Regions from separate parts of the Rhizobium sp. FG113 genome, predicted to be linked through region 1. Evidence: predicted binding sites of a transcription regulator. Region 1 holds the regulator's gene; each other region holds the start of a gene.
The links. The regulator LexA, encoded in region 1, represses DNA repair genes until DNA is damaged. The targets are predictions, from matches to a motif close to TGTTCNNNNTGTGTTCNG.

Region 2: ACODTZ_RS26290 (ATP-dependent helicase) is a predicted target of LexA. The motif match lies at 2,145-2,162, and genes of this name have one in related genera.
Region 3: ACODTZ_RS08815 (YifB family Mg chelatase-like AAA ATPase) is a predicted target of LexA. The motif match lies at 2,161-2,178, and genes of this name have one in related genera.
Region 4: ACODTZ_RS09325 (DNA recombination protein RmuC) is a predicted target of LexA. The motif match lies at 2,174-2,191, and genes of this name have one in related genera.

Annotation. Positions count from the first base shown of each region.
Region 1 covers NZ_JBMDKV010000003.1:201,357-205,568, reverse strand. Annotated here, with positions in the region: gene kdsA (3-deoxy-8-phosphooctulonate synthase) at 1-93, opposite strand, end outside; gene ACODTZ_RS11230 (VOC family protein) at 90-974, opposite strand; gene lexA (transcriptional repressor LexA) at 1,174-1,899, shown strand; gene ACODTZ_RS11220 (ComEC/Rec2 family competence protein) at 1,893-4,212, opposite strand, start outside.
Region 2 covers NZ_JBMDKV010000015.1:18,861-23,072, forward strand. Annotated here, with positions in the region: gene pepT (peptidase T) at 1-155, shown strand, start outside; gene ACODTZ_RS26285 (ABC-F family ATP-binding cassette domain-containing protein) at 369-1,991, opposite strand; gene ACODTZ_RS26290 (ATP-dependent helicase) at 2,209-4,212, shown strand, end outside.
Region 3 covers NZ_JBMDKV010000002.1:338,989-343,200, reverse strand. Annotated here, with positions in the region: gene cysK (cysteine synthase A) at 1-53, shown strand, start outside; gene ACODTZ_RS08820 (putative quinol monooxygenase) at 147-446, shown strand; gene ACODTZ_RS08815 (YifB family Mg chelatase-like AAA ATPase) at 523-2,055, opposite strand; gene gshB (glutathione synthase) at 2,665-3,612, opposite strand; gene ACODTZ_RS08805 (cupin domain-containing protein) at 3,746-4,212, opposite strand, start outside.
Region 4 covers NZ_JBMDKV010000002.1:441,764-445,975, reverse strand. Annotated here, with positions in the region: gene def (peptide deformylase) at 1-432, opposite strand, end outside; gene ACODTZ_RS09330 (methyl-accepting chemotaxis protein) at 529-2,028, opposite strand; gene ACODTZ_RS09325 (DNA recombination protein RmuC) at 2,224-3,447, shown strand; gene ACODTZ_RS09320 (ribokinase) at 3,498-4,212, shown strand, end outside.

The DNA of each region.
Region 1 (4,212 bases):
GGGGCCGGCGATCAGCGACAGCTTGCCGGTGTTGGAAAACACCACACGGCCGGCGCCTTCGCCAACGGCCACTTCGGAATTGGTTTCAGTCATCGTTTCTCCTCGAAGGCGAAGAGCGCGCCCTGGCCGGGTGCTGCCTTCACCAGAATTCGATTGTTCTTGCGTGTATAGGTGATCCCGTTAGCAGCCAAATGCGCCTCTGTCACGGCGAGATCGGCAACGGAAAAGACAATCGCCGCGCCGCGCAGGCCGCGATCGGCCTTGGGCTCGGCGAGATCGTAGTAAGCGTTCAGACCATCCGGCGAAAGGATATTAATGCGGGCGTTGCCGGCATCCAGGCTGACGCCGAATGCCTCCTCGCGGAACGCCTGCGCATCCGACGCCAGCTGCAACAGCGGCGCGAACGCCTTGGGATCGGACGACGAGAGCACGATCGACAGGATACCCAACACACCGTTTGCGTGCTTTTCCAAGGCCTTGCGGTCGCTGGGCAGCGGGTTGACGCGCTGGCAGGCGAAGAGGAAGAAATCGGGTGCGCGCAGATCGGCCGCGAAAGCCAGGCGGAACGCCGCGGTCGCTTCAGAACCATCCGGCATCTTCATCTGCCGGGCGAACTGCAGCATCTCGCCGCCGCTCATGCCATCGTCGATGAAGCGGGTGTGATCGCTATCGGCATCCGGCGTGCCGAAAACGATCGCCGACAGGCCGTCGTCGCCGCAGCGGAAGCGAAAGGCGCGGTCGCGAGCGGTGAAAACGTTGCCGTCACCGATGGCCGCCTCGTATGTCTCCAGGCTGGTGATGCCGAGCGGCTCGATATAGGTTTTGTCGGCGAAGAAGACGCAGGCATTCTCGGTGCCAAAAGGGTGCCGCGCATCGGCGGCGACGGTGAAGCCCAGCTTGCCCAGGCGCTCGCGCGCCATCTCGATGTTGACGACCGGCAGCACCACGTGGTCCAGGGGATGGGGGTCACTCATCGGCAAATCCTCCCGAAATCGGCAGAGATGTGCGCTGGCTTTCGCCACAATGCAAGAGGCCGGCGCGGTTAAATCGAATGAAGTGCAAAATCGCGACGATTCCGAGCCAAGTTTTACGAAAATTTAGGCACTTGCGGAACACATATGGAACATATAGTGTCCGTTCTGGCTTTGTTTCACGACTCTGGGGTTCATTTCGATGCTGACACGCAAGCAACAAGAACTGCTTCTGTTCATTCATGAGCGGATGAAAGAGTCGGGCGTTCCGCCATCCTTCGATGAAATGAAGGATGCACTCGATCTCGCATCAAAATCCGGCATTCACCGGCTGATCACCGCGCTGGAAGAGCGCGGCTTCATTCGCCGGCTGCCGAACCGAGCGCGCGCGCTTGAGGTCATCAAGCTGCCGGAAGCCTATAATCCGAGCCTGCAGCCGCGACGCGGCTTCTCGCCGAGCGTCATTGAAGGCAGCCTCGGCAAGCCGCAGCCGGTGGCCGCAGCCCCTGCCCCGAAGGCCGCGCCGAGCGCCGACAACGGCAACTCAGCGTCCGTTCCCGTCATGGGCCGCATCGCCGCCGGTGTGCCGATCTCGGCGATCCAGAACAACACCCACGACATCACCGTCCCCGCCGACATGCTCGGCTCCGGCGAGCACTACGCGCTCGAGGTCAAGGGCGACTCGATGATCGAAGCCGGCATTTTCGACGGCGACACCGTCATCATCCGCAACGGCAACACCGCCAACCCCGGCGATATCGTTGTGGCGCTTGTCGATGACGAGGAAGCGACGCTGAAGCGCTTCCGCCGCAAGGGCGCCTCGATCGCGCTGGAAGCCGCGAACCCGGCTTACGAAACGCGTATTTTCGGGCCCGACCGCGTCAAGGTTCAGGGCAAGCTCGTCGGGCTTATTCGCCGGTATCACTGAGTGGTGACGTCACTAGTTGGTGACGGATCATCGCTGAAGCTGTCGTTGCGCCAGTCATAGGCGCGATGACGCATCCAGGGACGACCGAGGCTTTCATAAGCGGTTTTGACGACAGGCGCCCCCTGCTCGTCGATGCGGATTTCGACGGCGCCTGATCGCCTGAGGGTTTCGCCGGTCAATAGCATTGCGCCGGAACGGCATGTCGCCTGGCGCAGACGGACAGGCGTGATGACGATATCGGCCACATCGCAGGCGGGACCGAGATAGGCGGCGTTTTCGAGCGTTGCGATGATGTAGCCGCTGTCGAGCGATGTTACGCACCAGGCCGTCTTGAGGCACTGAAAAGCGCTGTCATTTGTGGACGCTGCGGCATCGCGCATCATGGCGCGGGCTTCGCCTTGTTGTTTCAGTGTCAGCCTTGGTCGTGGCTCTCCCCTCTTCGGGATGGGCAAGGCCTCGCCTTCAAGCATGTCAGGCGGCTTGTGTTCTTCGATCGCGAGCGCGCGTTGCCATTGCCCGAAGATGAAGTCGGGCGGGCGTTCGCGGTTGCTGGCGAGACTGTCGCCTGTAACTGCTGCCACGAGGCTTCCGTCCTCGGAGACGACCAGCTCAGGCGCAGATGCCGCAGGCAGCAGAACAACGACGAGCGTTGCAAGCGCGGCCCCCACAGCACCGATCCATCGCAGCCGTGTCCGCATCAGCCCCCAGACTAGGAAGCCGAGCACGGCGATCGCGAAATACCACTGCGGTATCCGCCCGATATCGACACTGCCGCCCCAGCCGGAAACCATCTTGGCGATGTCGATCACCAGATCCAGCCCGAAGCCCGCGACGGTCCATAGTGGCGCGTCCAGACCAAAGGGCGTCGCTAACATCGCGAGCATTCCGAAAGGCATGACGATGAAGGAGATGACGGGCATGGCGAGCAGGTTGGCGGGAAGGCCGTAGCCGCTCAACCTGTGAAAATGCTCGATCGAAAACAGCGCCGTCGAGAAACCGCCGATCATCGAGGTCAGCGCGATGCCGCCGAAGAAGCGAAGCGTGACCATGACCGGCTTTATCGCGGGATGCGTGAGAAGAACGCTTTCGCGAGGCCGCCTCCTGGTCCAGACAGCAAAGCCCGCGACCAGCGCCAGTGTCGCGGCGTAGGACATCTGGAAGCTGGGACCGAGCACCTCCGATGGGGACATCAGTATGATCAGCAGCGCCGAGAGCGCGATGTTGCGCAGGCTGATCGAGGGGCGATCGAACAGCACCGCGACAAGCATGATCGCCATCATGATGAAGGCGCGCTCGGCCGAGACCGCGAAGCCTGAGATCATGTAATAGGCCGTCAACGCCAGAAGCGCGCTGCCGGCGGCGAACTTCTTGGTCGGATAGGCCTGCGCGAAGCCAGGAAACAGTCCAAAGAACAGCCGCAGCCCGACAAAGCAGATGCCGGCTGACAGGGCCATGTTGAGGCCTGATATCGCCACGATATGGGCGAGGCCGGATTGGCGCAGCGCCTCCGTCGTCTCGTTGGAGATGGCACGTCTCTCATCGGTGACCAGCGAGGCGGCGAAGGCGCCGGTATCATCAGGCAGGATGCTGCGGATGCGGTCGCCAATCCGGCTGCGCAGACCGTAGAGCCATTCCACGGCGCGATCGGCGGCAGAGAGATCGGCGATATCGGTCTGCGACGCGATGGTCTGCGGCATGCCGTAGAAGAAGCCGTTGGCGCCGATGCCGTCGAAATAGGCAGAGAAGGCGAAATCGTTGAGTTCGGGGAGCGCAGGTCCTGCCGGCGGCGTGAGGCGCACGCGGCCGGTCAACCAGCCACCGACCCCAACGGGCGCTCCTGCGCGCGCGACCAGCGAGACCTGCTGTGGCGGCCGCTTGAGAGAGGGCTCGTCCGTGCGCGTTACCCTTAAGATATAGCGCCAGCGGCCGTTGTCGTCGCCCTCGCGCCGTTCCACGCGGCCGGTCACAGTCGTCGTCACCGCTGTATCAAGCACGACGGTATCAGCGCGCCAGGTCTCGAGTTGCGCCGCGAACATGCCAAGGACGACTAGCAGGCCTGATATCGCCACACGGCGGGTGGCAACGCGCGCAGCGCCCGCCAGAACGAAGACGAGACCAAACAGCACAGCCCAGGCAAGGAGCCGTGAGGGCGGGATATCGACAGCAAGGCGGAACCAGGCGATGGCGCCAGCGCCGAGGAAGATGGGCGACGCCAGGAAGAAGCGGCCGTGATCGAATTCCGTGCTGAACGCTTGTGCTGCAACGGCTGCCTGGCGGCCGATCCCTCGGCTTGCGCGACTCAGAAAACCCGAC
Region 2 (4,212 bases), on a different contig from region 1:
GCTCGCGCCTCTCCTTCATGGGCCTGCCCTGCCCCAACATCTTCGCCGGCGGCCACGCGTTTCATTCCCCGCTGGAATGGGTGAGCCGGCAGGATATGGAGCGGGCGGCCAAGACGATCGTCGAGATTGCCAGGGTTTGGGAGGAGCGGGCTTAGGCGTCCGGCGGCGTCCAGCTTCCATTCGGTCTTTGAAGGCGATGGGGCGGCCACACTCTCCGCCCTCATCTCTGTGCTTGTCACAGAGATCCAGCCGACGCGCGTCTGCGCGGCGAAAGGACTTTTCTCGGCCCAAGGACTTGGGCCCGCTGGATCCCGGCACAAGGCCGGGATGAGGGAGAGCGAGGAGGACGTACCGCCCCACCCCTTCCATTATCCCCGCAGACCCGGCGCTTCCTGGCCGGTGCGTTCGACATATTCGGTGTAGCCGCCGCCGTACTGATGGATGCCACCGGGCGTCAGTTCCAGCACGCGGTTGGAGAGCGCCGCCAGGAAGTGGCGATCGTGGCTGACGAAGAGCATGGTGCCCTCGTACTGCGACAGCGCCTTGATCAGCATTTCCTTGGTGTCGAGATCCAGGTGGTTGGTCGGCTCGTCGAGGACGAGCAGGTTGGGCGGGTCGAACAGCATCTTGGCCATGACGAGGCGCGCCTTTTCGCCACCCGACAGAACCCGGCACTTCTTTTCGACATCGTCGCCCGAAAAGCCGAAGCAGCCGGCAAGCGCGCGCAGCGGCGCCTGGCCGGCCAGCGGGAAACTATCTTCCAGCCATTCGAGAACCGTGCGTTCGCCATCGAGCAGATCCATGGCGTGCTGGGCGAAATAGCCGAGCTTGACGCTGGCACCGAGCGCAACCGTGCCCTGATCCGGCTCGGTGGAGCCCGTGACCAGCTTCAGCAGCGTCGACTTGCCGGCGCCGTTGATGCCCATGATGCACCAGCGCTCCTTGCGGCGAACCATGAAGTCGAGGCCTTCATAGATCGTGCGGCTGCCGTACTTCTTGTGAACGTTCTTCAGGTTGATCACGTCTTCGCCGGAACGCGGCGCGGGAAGGAACTCGAAGGCGACCGACTGGCGGCGCTTGGGCGGCTCGACGCGGTCGATCTTTTCCAGCTTCTTGACGCGGCTCTGCACCTGCGAAGCGTGTGAAGCGCGCGCCTTGAAGCGTTCGATGAACTTGATTTCCTTGGCAAGCATGGCCTGCTGGCGTTCGAACTGCGCCTGCTGCTGCTTCTCGTTCTGGGCGCGCTGCTGCTCGTAGAAAGCATAGTCGCCGGAATAGGAGGTGAGCTGGCCGCCATCGATCTCGATGATCTTGCCGACGATGCGGTTCATGAACTCGCGGTCGTGCGATGTCATCAGGAGCGCGCCGTCATAGTTCTTCAGGAACTCTTCCAGCCAGATCAGGCTTTCGAGATCCAGATGGTTGCTCGGCTCGTCGAGCAGCATGACATCAGGGCGCATCAACAGAATGCGGGCGAGCGCCACGCGCATCTTCCAGCCGCCGGAGAGGCCGCCGACGTCGCCGTCCATCATTTCCTGGGTGAAGCTCAGACCATCGAGCACTTCGCGGGCGCGGCCCTCGAGCGCGTAGCCATCCAGCTCCTCGTAGCGCGCCTGCACCTCGCCGTAGCGCTCGATGATGCGATCCATCTCGTCGAGCTTGTCGGGATCGACCATCTCGGCTTCGAGTTCGCGCAGTTCGGCGGCAACGACGCTGACGGGGCCGGCGCCTTCCATGACCTCGGCCACGGCGCTGCGGCCCGACATTTCGCCGACATCCTGGTTGAAGTAACCGATCGTGACGCCCTTTTCACCGGCGACATTGCCCTCATCGGGCTGCTCCTCGCCTGTGATCATGCGGAAGAGCGTCGTCTTGCCGGCGCCGTTCGGGCCGACGAGGCCGATCTTCTCGCCCTTGTTGAGCGCCGCCGAGGCCTCGATGAAGAGGATGCGGTGGCTATTCTGCTTGCTGATATTTTCGATGCGGATCATGGGAAGCGTGGTCCAAAACAGGTTTTCGGCGCCCTTATGCCATGCAAGACCTGAGATGTCGCCCGTTTTCCGCAGTGCACCAAATGTTCGATCAACACCGTTTCCCTGTGGTGACAGAGACGCGGGACTTCCAAACATCAGGGAGCACTGATACGTTCCATATTTGTTCCCGAGTCGCGCTTTTGCCGCGACGCGTATGCTAGAGGCTGAAGAATAGATGCAGGCGGCGGCCTATCTCGAGAAACTGAACGAGCGGCAGCGTCTTGCCGTGGAGCATGGGGTCGGTCAGGGACCGGATACGACGGGCGGTCCGCTGCTGATCATCGCCGGCGCCGGATCGGGCAAGACCAACACGCTGGCGCACCGGGTGGCGCATCTGATCGTCAACGGCGCCGATCCGCGGCGTATCCTCTTGATGACCTTCTCGCGCAGAGCGGCGTCCGAGATGGCGCGGCGGGTGGAGCGCATCTGCCGCCAGGTGCTGGGTGCCAATTCCGCCGTGATGACCGACGCGCTGACCTGGGCCGGCACCTTCCACGGGATCGGCGCGCGGCTGCTTCGGATCTATGCCGAACAGATCGGCCTCAATGTCGATTTCACGATTCACGACCGGGAAGACAGCGCCGACCTGATGAACCTCATCCGGCACGAGCTTGGCTTCTCCAAGACTGAAAGCCGGTTTCCGACCAAGGGCACGTGTCTGGCGATCTATTCGCGCACCGTCAATTCCGAGACGCCGCTCACCGAGGTGTTGAAGACCTGGTATCCGTGGGTGGCGACCTGGGAAGAGCAACTGCGCGAGCTGTTTGCCTGTTATGTCGAGGCCAAGCAGGCGCAAAACGTGCTCGATTACGACGACCTCCTGCTCTACTGGGCGCAGATGGTGAGTGATCCGGAACTGGCAGCCGATATCGGTGGGCGTTTCGACCATGTGATGGTCGACGAGTACCAGGATACCAACCGGCTGCAATCCTCCGTGCTGATGGCACTGAAGCCCGGCGGACGTGGCTTAACCGTCGTCGGCGACGACGCGCAGTCGATCTATTCATTCCGGGCGGCGACGATCCGCAACATTCTCGACTTCCCGAAAACCTTCGAGCCGCCGGCCGATATCATCACGCTCGACCGCAACTATCGCTCGACGACGACGATCCTTGCCGCCGCCAATGGCGTTATCGAGCTGGCGCGCGAGCGCTTCACCAAGAACCTCTGGACCGACCGGCAATCCGAAGAGCGGCCGAAGCTGCTCACCGTCAAGGACGAGAACGACCAGGCGAACTACATCGTCGAGCAGGTGCTCGCGAACCGCGAAGTGGGGATGACGTTAAAGCAGCAAGCGGTGCTGTTTCGCACCTCCTCGCACAGCGGCCCGCTCGAAGTGGAGCTGACGCGGCGCAACATCCCCTTCGTCAAGTTCGGCGGGCTGAAATTCCTGGATTCGGCGCATGTGAAGGACATGCTGGCGATCCTGCGCTTTGCGCAGAACCCGCGCGACCGGGTCTCGGGCTTCCGCCTCTTGAAGATGCTGCCGGGGATCGGGCCGCAGACGGCGGGCAAGATCCTGGACACGATCGCCGCCGACCCTGAGCCGCTGATGGCGCTCGCCGAAATCCCGCCGCCGGCCAAGACCGGTGAGGGCTGGCCGGCGCTGGTGCAGCTGCTCGAAGGATTGCGCAAGGCAAACGGGCCATGGCCCGCCGAGATCGCGCAGGCGCGAGAATGGTACGAACCGCATCTCGACCGCATCCACGAGGACGCCGACACCCGCAAGGCCGACCTGTTGCAGCTCGAGCAGATCGCGTCGGGCTATGCCAACCGCGAGCGCTTCCTCACCGAACTGACGCTCGACCCGCCCGACGCCACCAGCGACCAGGCCGGCGTGCCGCTGCTCGACGAAGATTATCTCATCCTCTCCACCATCCATTCGGCCAAGGGGCAAGAGTGGCGAGCGGTGTTCATGCTCAACGTCGTCGACGGCTGCATCCCCTCCGACCTCGCCGTCGGCACGACGCAGGAGATCGAGGAGGAGCGCCGACTGCTCTATGTCGGCATGACGCGGGCAAAGGACAGCCTGACGCTGATCACCCCGCAACGCTTCTTCACCAGCGGCCAGCACGGCCAGGGTGACCGGCATGTCTATGCATCGCGCACGCGGTTCATTCCGGTGACGCTGCTGCAATATTTCGAGACGGCGGCATGGCCTGTGGTGGTCGCGACGCCT
Region 3 (4,212 bases), on a different contig from region 1:
CGTTTGCCGAACGCTACCTCTCGACAGCACTGTTCGAAGGCCTCGGCGGCTGAGGATCGGCTTGGCTCGATGTCAGGGAGGGCGCTTCGGCGCCCTTCATGCGTTTACAATCCCGCACCAACCTCCAACCCGAAGCAAGCCACCCCATGCTGTTGATCGTCGGAACCATCCGCCTCCCCCATGAGAACCTCGCACTCGCACGCCCTGTGATGCGGCGCATGGTGGAGATGAGCCGCGCCGAAGACGGCTGCCTGGATTACTCCTACGCCGAGGACGTGCTCGAGCCCGGCCTCATTCACGTCACCGAACGCTGGCGCGACCAAGCCTCGCTCGACCGCCACTTTCAAACCGCGCACCTGAGCGGCTGGCGCGCCGCATGGCCATCACTCGGCATTCATGACCGCAACCTCCAGAGCTACGAGGTCGGCGCGCCGCGCGAGACCTGAGCACCGGACTACTCCCCTCCGTCAAGGCAGCGACGACGCTCCCACTGCGTCTCCGCTTTCGCTCGTCCCTCCCCCTTCATGCCACCGCCGTCAGCCGCTCACCCGCCATGCGGTAGGAGATCGCCTCGGCCAAGTGGATGCGGCCGACCATCTCCTGGCCGTCGAGATCGGCGAGCGTGCGGGCGACCTTGAGGACGCGGTGGTAACCGCGGGCGGAGAACTTCATCTTTTCGGCGGCATCACGCAAAAGCTGCAGGCCGGATGCATCGGGCGCCGCGTAGGTCTCGATCATCGCGGTGGAGCAGCGGGCGTTGGTGCCGGTCTCACTAAAGCCCGCGGCACGGAAGCGGTCCCGCTGCAGATCACGGGCGCGGGCAACGCGGCGGGCGACGTCGGCGCTCTTTTCGGCAGGCGCCGGGCGGATCAGGTCGAAGGCGGAGACGGCGGGGACGTCGATCCTGATATCGATGCGATCCATCAGCGGGCCGGAGATGCGAGCCTGGTAGTCGGCCATGCAGCGCGGGCCACGGGCGCAGCTATGGCCGGGCTCACCCGCCATGCCGCAGCGGCAGGGGTTCATGGCCGCCACCAGCTGGATGGTGGCGGGATAGCTGACGCGGTGATTGGCGCGGGCGATGATGCACTCGCCGGTTTCCAACGGCTGGCGCAGCGCATCCAGCGCCTGCGGCGAGAATTCGGGAAACTCATCCAGAAACAGCACACCATGATGGGCAAGCGACGCCTCGCCCGGACGCGCTCGAAAGCCGCCGCCGACAAGGGCCGCCATGGTGGCGGAGTGATGCGGGGTGCGAAACGGCCGGCGGTCGGAGAGCTTTCCGCCCGAGAGCTGGCCGGCGATCGAGTGGATCATCGAGACTTCAAGCAGCTCGGCGGCCGAGAGCGGCGGCAGGATCGACGGCAGTCGGGCGGCGAGCATCGATTTGCCGGACCCTGGCGGCCCGACCATCAGCAAATTATGCCCGCCGGCGGCGGCCACCTCCAGCGCCCGCTTTGCGCTTTCCTGGCCCTTGATATCGGCGAGATCGGGAAGATTGGCGGCGGTGGCGCGGATCGACGGCTCGGGACGCGAGAGCACCTGGGTGCCGCGGAAATGGTTGGCGAGCGCGATCAGGCTGCGCGGCGCCAGGATATCGAGCTCGGCGCCGGCCCAGGCGGCCTCAGGGCCGCTTTCGGCCGGGCAGATCAGGCCCTTGCCCATCGCATTGGCGCCGATCGCGGCCGGCAGCGCGCCGGTGACGGCGGCGATCGTGCCGTCGAGATTGAGTTCGCCGATGACGACATAACCCGAGAGCGCATCCGCCGGAATGGCGCCGAGGGCCGCCATCAGGCCGAGCGCGATGGGAAGGTCGAAGTGGCTACCTTCCTTGGGAAGATCGGCGGGGGCGAGGTTGACGGTGATGCGCTTGGCGGGAAGCGCCAGGCCGGAGGCGTGGAGTGCGGCATGCACCCGCTCGCGGCTTTCGGCCACTGCCTTGTCGGGCAGGCCGACGATCTGGGTGATCAGCTTGCCGGGCGCGACCATGACCTGGACCTCGACCGGAACCCCTTCTATGCCCTGGAATGCAACCGTGCTGACGCGCGCCACCATGCCCAACCCCTTGGCCCAGATCCCCTGCGGTGCAACCCCTTGCACCTGAAACCGCGACCCATCATGGTCGCGGATTGCAATCTGGCATAGAAATTGGAATGAAACAAGAACAATAAATGAACAATTGCGCGCCATTGATGTGGGGCGGTTGTGTCGGGTTGTATGGGCGGAACAAAGGTGGGAACGGAGCTTGCTGCTGGCGGGGTGCAAGCTATCCACTCACGTCGAGCTCGTTTCGGCGTGCTTAGATGCTCGGGACAAGCCCGAGCATGACGGTGGAGGGTGCGGCGGCCGCCGCGTCTCGCAACGAGATTCTGGCGCTAAGCTATTGAAGGGACGATGCTTTTCCCACACGAGACGTCATCCTCGGGCTCGTCCCGAGGATCTAAGCACGTCTCCACGGATGCAAGGGTGCGAATGGACCGCGATTGCGGCCACGGTCGTGCAAGCTGTCCACTCACGTCGAGCAAGTTCGAGGCTCAGCAGATGCTCGGGACAAGCCCGAGCATGACGACGGAGGGTGTGGCGTACGTCGTTTAAGACCGACGGGCGGGCCGCCGTCGCGCTATACGGGGACGTCAAGCGTCGCCGCCCGTCCCCTAGCCCATATTACGCGCGCTTGCGCTCGATCGCATCCCACAAGAGGCTGGCGATGTCGGCGCCGCCGAATTTCTTGACTTCGCGGATGCCGGTTGGTGACGTGACGTTGATCTCGGTCATGTAGTCGCCGATGACGTCGATGCCGACGAGGAGGAAGCCGCGTTCGCGCAAGGCGGGGCCGATGCGGGCGCAGATTTCCTTTTCGCGGGCGGTGAGCTCGGTCGCCTCGGCGCGGCCGCCGACGTGCATGTTGGAGCGGCTGTCGTGCTCGGCCGGGACGCGGTTGATGGCGCCGACGGGTTCGCCGTCGACGAGGATGATGCGCTTGTCGCCCTTGCGCACGTCAGGCAGATACTGCTGGGCGATGTAGGGTTCGCGGAAGAGCTGGCCGAACATTTCGAGCAGCGAGGAGAGGTTGCGGTCGTCCTTGGTCGAATGGAAGACGCCGGCGCCACCATTGCCGTAGAGCGGCTTCAGGATGATATCGCCCATCTCGTCGCGGAAGCGGCGGATTTCGGCGGGATCCTTGGTGATCAGCGTCCGCGGCATCAGGTCCGAAAATTCGGTGACGAAAATCTTCTCCGGCGAATTGCGCACCCAGGCCGGGTCGTTGACGACGAGCGTCTTCGGGTGGATGCGCTCCAAGAGATGCGTCGAGGTGATGTAGGACATGTCGAAGGGCGGGTCCTGGCGGAGCAGGATCACATCCATGGTCGACAGATCGACACGCTCGGGCGCGCCGAGATCAAAATGGTCGCCCTTGATGTCGCGCAGCGTCATCGGCTCGACGGAGGCGTAAAGCTTGCCGTCGAGGAAACTCAGGCGGTCGGGCGTATAGTGGAAGAGCTTGTAGCCGCGGGTCTGCGCCTCGAGGCTCATGGCGAAGGTGGAGTCGCCCGCGATGTTGATGGAGGCGACATGGTCCATCTGGACCGCTACGTTCTTGATCTTGGCCATTTCTGTCCCTTAGCGATTGCCGGACAGATGTAGGCCGCAGAGGGCGCGAACGCAACGGTCAATGGACGGCTTTTGTGCGGTGCGCCGGCGCAATTGGCCGGCGTTCCCTTCAGGCTTCAATTCAAGCCGTGTTTCAGGCCGCGATGCCCTGCTGGCCGCTGCCGCGCAGCAGGTTGCGCAGGCGATAGGCGAGCGCCACCGGCTTGGGGAAAGGCTTGCGCAGGAAGGCGACCTTGCGGACGTAATTGTCGACCCGCCAGCTGGCCCAGGTGCCGCCGGCGAAGAAGGCGACGTCGCCGGCGCGCAGCATGCGCTCGGTGCCGTCGTCGGCGGTGATATGGACCTCGCCCTCGAGAATCATCACCGTCTCGTCCCAGCCGAAGAACCAGCGGAACTCGCCTGCCGTGCAGTCCCAGATCGCCGTCAGCGCGGCGTCGTCGTGGCCGCGCGAATGCTCGCCGGTGCGGGCCTGCGGATCGCCGGCAACAATCCAGTCGGGATTGATCGGCGTCGACTTCATGGCGATGAGATCGCTCGAATGCGCGACGAAGGACTTGCCGCGCGGAAATGCCACGATGTCGGGCATGGAGCGGGCGGCCA
Region 4 (4,212 bases), on a different contig from region 1:
CACGCCGTTCAGGTGGTCGATCTCGTGCTGCAGGCAGGTGGCGAGCAGGCTGTCTGCTTCCATCGTCTGCTCCTTGCCGTCGCGGTCGAGATACTTGACGCCGACGGTGGCCGGGCGTTCGACCTCGGCATAATAATCCGGGATGGACAGGCAGCCCTCTTCATAGACCGAGCGCTCGTCGGAGGACGAGACGATTTCGGGATTGATGAAGACGAGCGGCTGCTTTTCCTCGCCCTCGCGCGCAACGTCGATGACGAGCATGCGGCGGGCAACGCCGATCTGGATGGCGGCCAGCCCGATGCCAGGGGCATCGTACATGGTCTCCAGCATGTCGTCGGCGAGACGCTGCAGATCGCTGTCGACGCGCTCGATCGGCTTGGAAACCTGACGGAGCAGCGGATCGGGAAGAATGATGAGTGGCTTGATGGTCATGGCGTTCCCATAACCCATCTTTTTGCGGGATGGAATTATCCGATAGCCGGAGGCGGCGCTTTTTTACGCCGCCTTCGCAATTTCGACGCTTTTGCCTCAGGCGGCGCGGCGCGAGGCCTGATAGCCGGAGTGGCTGGCACCATCGGTGCGGAAGCGTTCGAGCAGGCCGACCAGACCTTCCACCTCGTTGCGCAGGCGCCGGGTTTCCGAGGAGGTGCGCTCCACCATGCCCGAATTCTGCTGGGTGATGGTGTCCATGTTGCGGATGGCGACGCTGACCTCGTTGACGCCGGTCGCCTGATCGCGCGCGGCAGCGGCGATATCGGCAACGAAGCTGCTGATGTTGTCGATGCGGTTGATCATGTCGCTGAGCGATTCGCCGGTGCTGCTGACGATGTCGACGCCCTGGTTCACCTGCGCGGAGCTCTCGGAGATCAGCTTCTTGATCTCCTTGGCGGCATCAGCCGAGCGCTGCGCCAGCTGGCGGACTTCCTGGGCGACGACGGCAAAGCCCTTGCCGGCTTCGCCTGCGCGGGCCGCTTCGACGCCTGCGTTCAGCGCGAGAAGGTTGGTCTGGAAAGCGATATCGTCGATGACGCCGATGATCTTGGTGATCTCGCTCGATGACTTCTCGATGCCGGCCATGGCGGAGACGGCGCTGGTGACCAGCTCGCCGGAGTTCTTGGCCTTCTGCTGCGTTTCGCGGACAGCTGCCGATGCCTTCTCGGCGTTGGATGCCGTCTGGCCGACGCTGACGGAGAGCTGTTGCAGGGCGGCCGAGCTTTCCTCGACGCCGGCGGCCTGCTGGGCGGTGCGCAGCGCGAGATCGTCCGAGCCCTTGGCGATCACATCGGTGCCGCGCAGGATTTCGCCGGATGTGGCGCGAACGGATGCGAAGGAGGCGCGAAGGGCTGCGACCGCGCGGTTGTAGTCGTCGCCCATATCCTTGAAATTGCCCGGCAGATCAGCCGGCAAGGTGGCTTCGAGATCGCCGCGCGACAGCGCTTCGAGACCGCGACGGAGATGGCTCAGCGCCATTGCCTGATCGGCTTCCGCCTTTTGGCGTTCCTCTTCGAGCTTCAGCCGCTTTTCTTCCAGCGCTTCCAGATAGACCGAGATCGAATAATCCATATCCAGCATCGCGGCCTTGACGACGGCGGTGAGCTTTTCGCCGAGCAGCTTGCCCTGGCCACGGCCGAAGCGCGACGGCCATTCCTTTGCCATCAACCCCTTGATCAGATCGCTCATCAGAAGCGCGTAACCGCCGATGTACCAGCGTGGCTCGAGGCCGATGCGCGCATGGGTCTTGCCGACCGCGACCACGCCCTTGACGTAGGCTTCGTCGAAATTGCCGCCGGCGAGGTTGGCCCAATGGGCTTCCTGCCGGGTCTTGGCGCTATTCATATGCGATTTGTCGGAGAAGAAGCTTGCGACCGAGGGGGTGCGCGCCAGCTTCCCGTAGAATCGTTCGAGCGCGCCGCTCAGCAGCTCCGAAATCGCCGGGCGCATCTGGCGCAGCGACTGGCGTGCGCTGTCATCCAGCTCGATGAAATCGAGGCGTTGCTTAAGACCGTTCTCAGGCTGCTGGCTGCTCATAATATATTTCTGCTTTTTCATTTGATGAAGGGCAATTTTCGCGCAGCTTTTCCCTAATATAGTTTCTTAAGCGTTAAATTATCGGGTTATTTGTTAGCTAGCGCTCGAATGCCGCATCACGCATCGTCGGAAAGACCATTTACGATGTTCACGTTTTGATCTGGAAATGCCACGCGACTTTGCTATGGTGCAATCATGACAACAAGCACCGACTCGCTTTCCGCTACCCTTTCCGGTCTCAGCCCCATGTCGCTCGCGCTTGCCGGCGCGGCACTGGCCATCGTGATCGTCTTGATGCTTGCCTTGCTCGTTCGTGGCGGCCAGGCGCGGCGCGAGCAGGCCGAGGAGGCGCTGGAGCGTGCCGCCGAGGCGGATGCGCGGATGATGGAGCTGTTGCGGATCCAATCGGAAATGCAGGGCCGAATGGCGGCGATGGCCGAGGTGTTCGGCTCGCGCCAGTCGGAGCTCAACCAGGCGATCAGCCAAAGATTGGACGGCATGTCGCAGCGGGTCAGCAGCACGATTACCGAGCAGACCAAGTCCACGCATGAAAACCTCAGGAGGCTGCAGGAGCGGCTGGCGGTGATCGATGCGGCGCAGAACAATATCCAGACGCTCGCCAAGGATGTCGTCGGGCTGCAGGCGATCCTGTCCAACAAGCAGACGCGCGGCGCCTTTGGCCAATCGCGGATGGAAACGATCGTTGCCGATGGCCTGCCGATCGGCGCCTATGCTTTCCAGCAGACGCTGAGCAACGGCTCTCGTCCGGATTGCACCATCCGCATGCCCAATGGCGCGCCGCCGCTTGTCATCGACGCGAAGTTTCCGCTGGAAGCATGGAACGCCATTCGCGATGCCGGCGGGCCGGAGCTTGCCAAGGCCGCATCGCAGCAGTTTCGGCGCGACATGGAGACCCATATCCGCGATATCGCGGAGAAGTATCTGATCCAGGGGGAGACGCAGGATACCGCGTTTCTGTTCGTGCCGTCGGAATCGATCTTCGCGGAAATTCACGAGAATTTCGAGGCGATCGTGCAGAAGGCGCATCGCGCCCGCGTGGTCATCGTTTCGCCCTCGCTGCTGATGCTGTCGATCCAGGTGATCCAGGCGGTTCTGAAGGATCAGCGGATGCAGGCGCAGGCGCATGTCATCCAGGGCGAAGTCGCCAGTCTGATGGATGATCTCGGCCGCCTCGACGACCGTGTGCGCAAGCTGCAGGGGCATTTCGCCATGGCGCAGAAGGATGTCGACATGATCGTCACCTCGGCCGACAAGCTGACCAAGCGCGGCGCCAAGATCGAGGCGCTGGAATTCGAGGGCGCGGATGCAGGCCGCGTTCCGGATGAAAATGCTCCTACATCGAAATCCGTGGAGAGTAGAACAGGACTTCTCAAGCTGAGGGTGGTTGACGACGAGTGATGCCTTCGGCAGTGTCGCGCCCGACAAAAACACTGGGAAGGACACCTCGCATGATCACCGTTTTCGGCTCCATCAACATGGACCTCATCGCCACGACGCAACGGCTTCCGAAGCCTGGCGAGACGGTGGCCGGCAACGGCTTTTCGACGGCCGCCGGCGGCAAGGGCGCCAACCAGGCGCTGGCCGCGCGTCGCGCCGGCCGCAGCGTGACCATGGCGGGCGCCGTCGGCCATGATGGCTTTTCGGACGAGGCGCTTGCGCTCCTCAAGGAGGCCGGCACCGATCTCCAGTCCGTCAAGCGCGCCGACGAGCCGACCGGAACCGCGATCATCCTCGTGGGCGGAGACGGCGAAAACATGATCGCCGTCGTGCCGGGCGCCAACGGCACGGTCACGGCGCAGGATGCGGATCAGGCTGTCGGCGCGATGAGCAAGGGCGATACGCTGATGCTGCAGCTCGAAATCCCGGTTCCATCAGTCGAGCAGGCATTGGCTGCCGCGCGCGCCAAGGGCGTCACCACCGTTCTCAATCTCGCACCGCTGATTGCGGATGCGGCGCGCCTCGGGCGCCTCGCCGATATCGTCATTGCCAACGAGACCGAGTTCGAGCTTCTGGCCGGGCAGGAAAACATGAGCGCGGAAGACCGCGAAGCCGCGCTGAAGCGCCTCAACGCCGAGACGGGGCAGACGCTGATCGTGACGCTTGGTGGCGACGGCGTGGTCGCGATCCGCGACGGCGTGATATCGCGGGCGAAGGGGTTGAAGA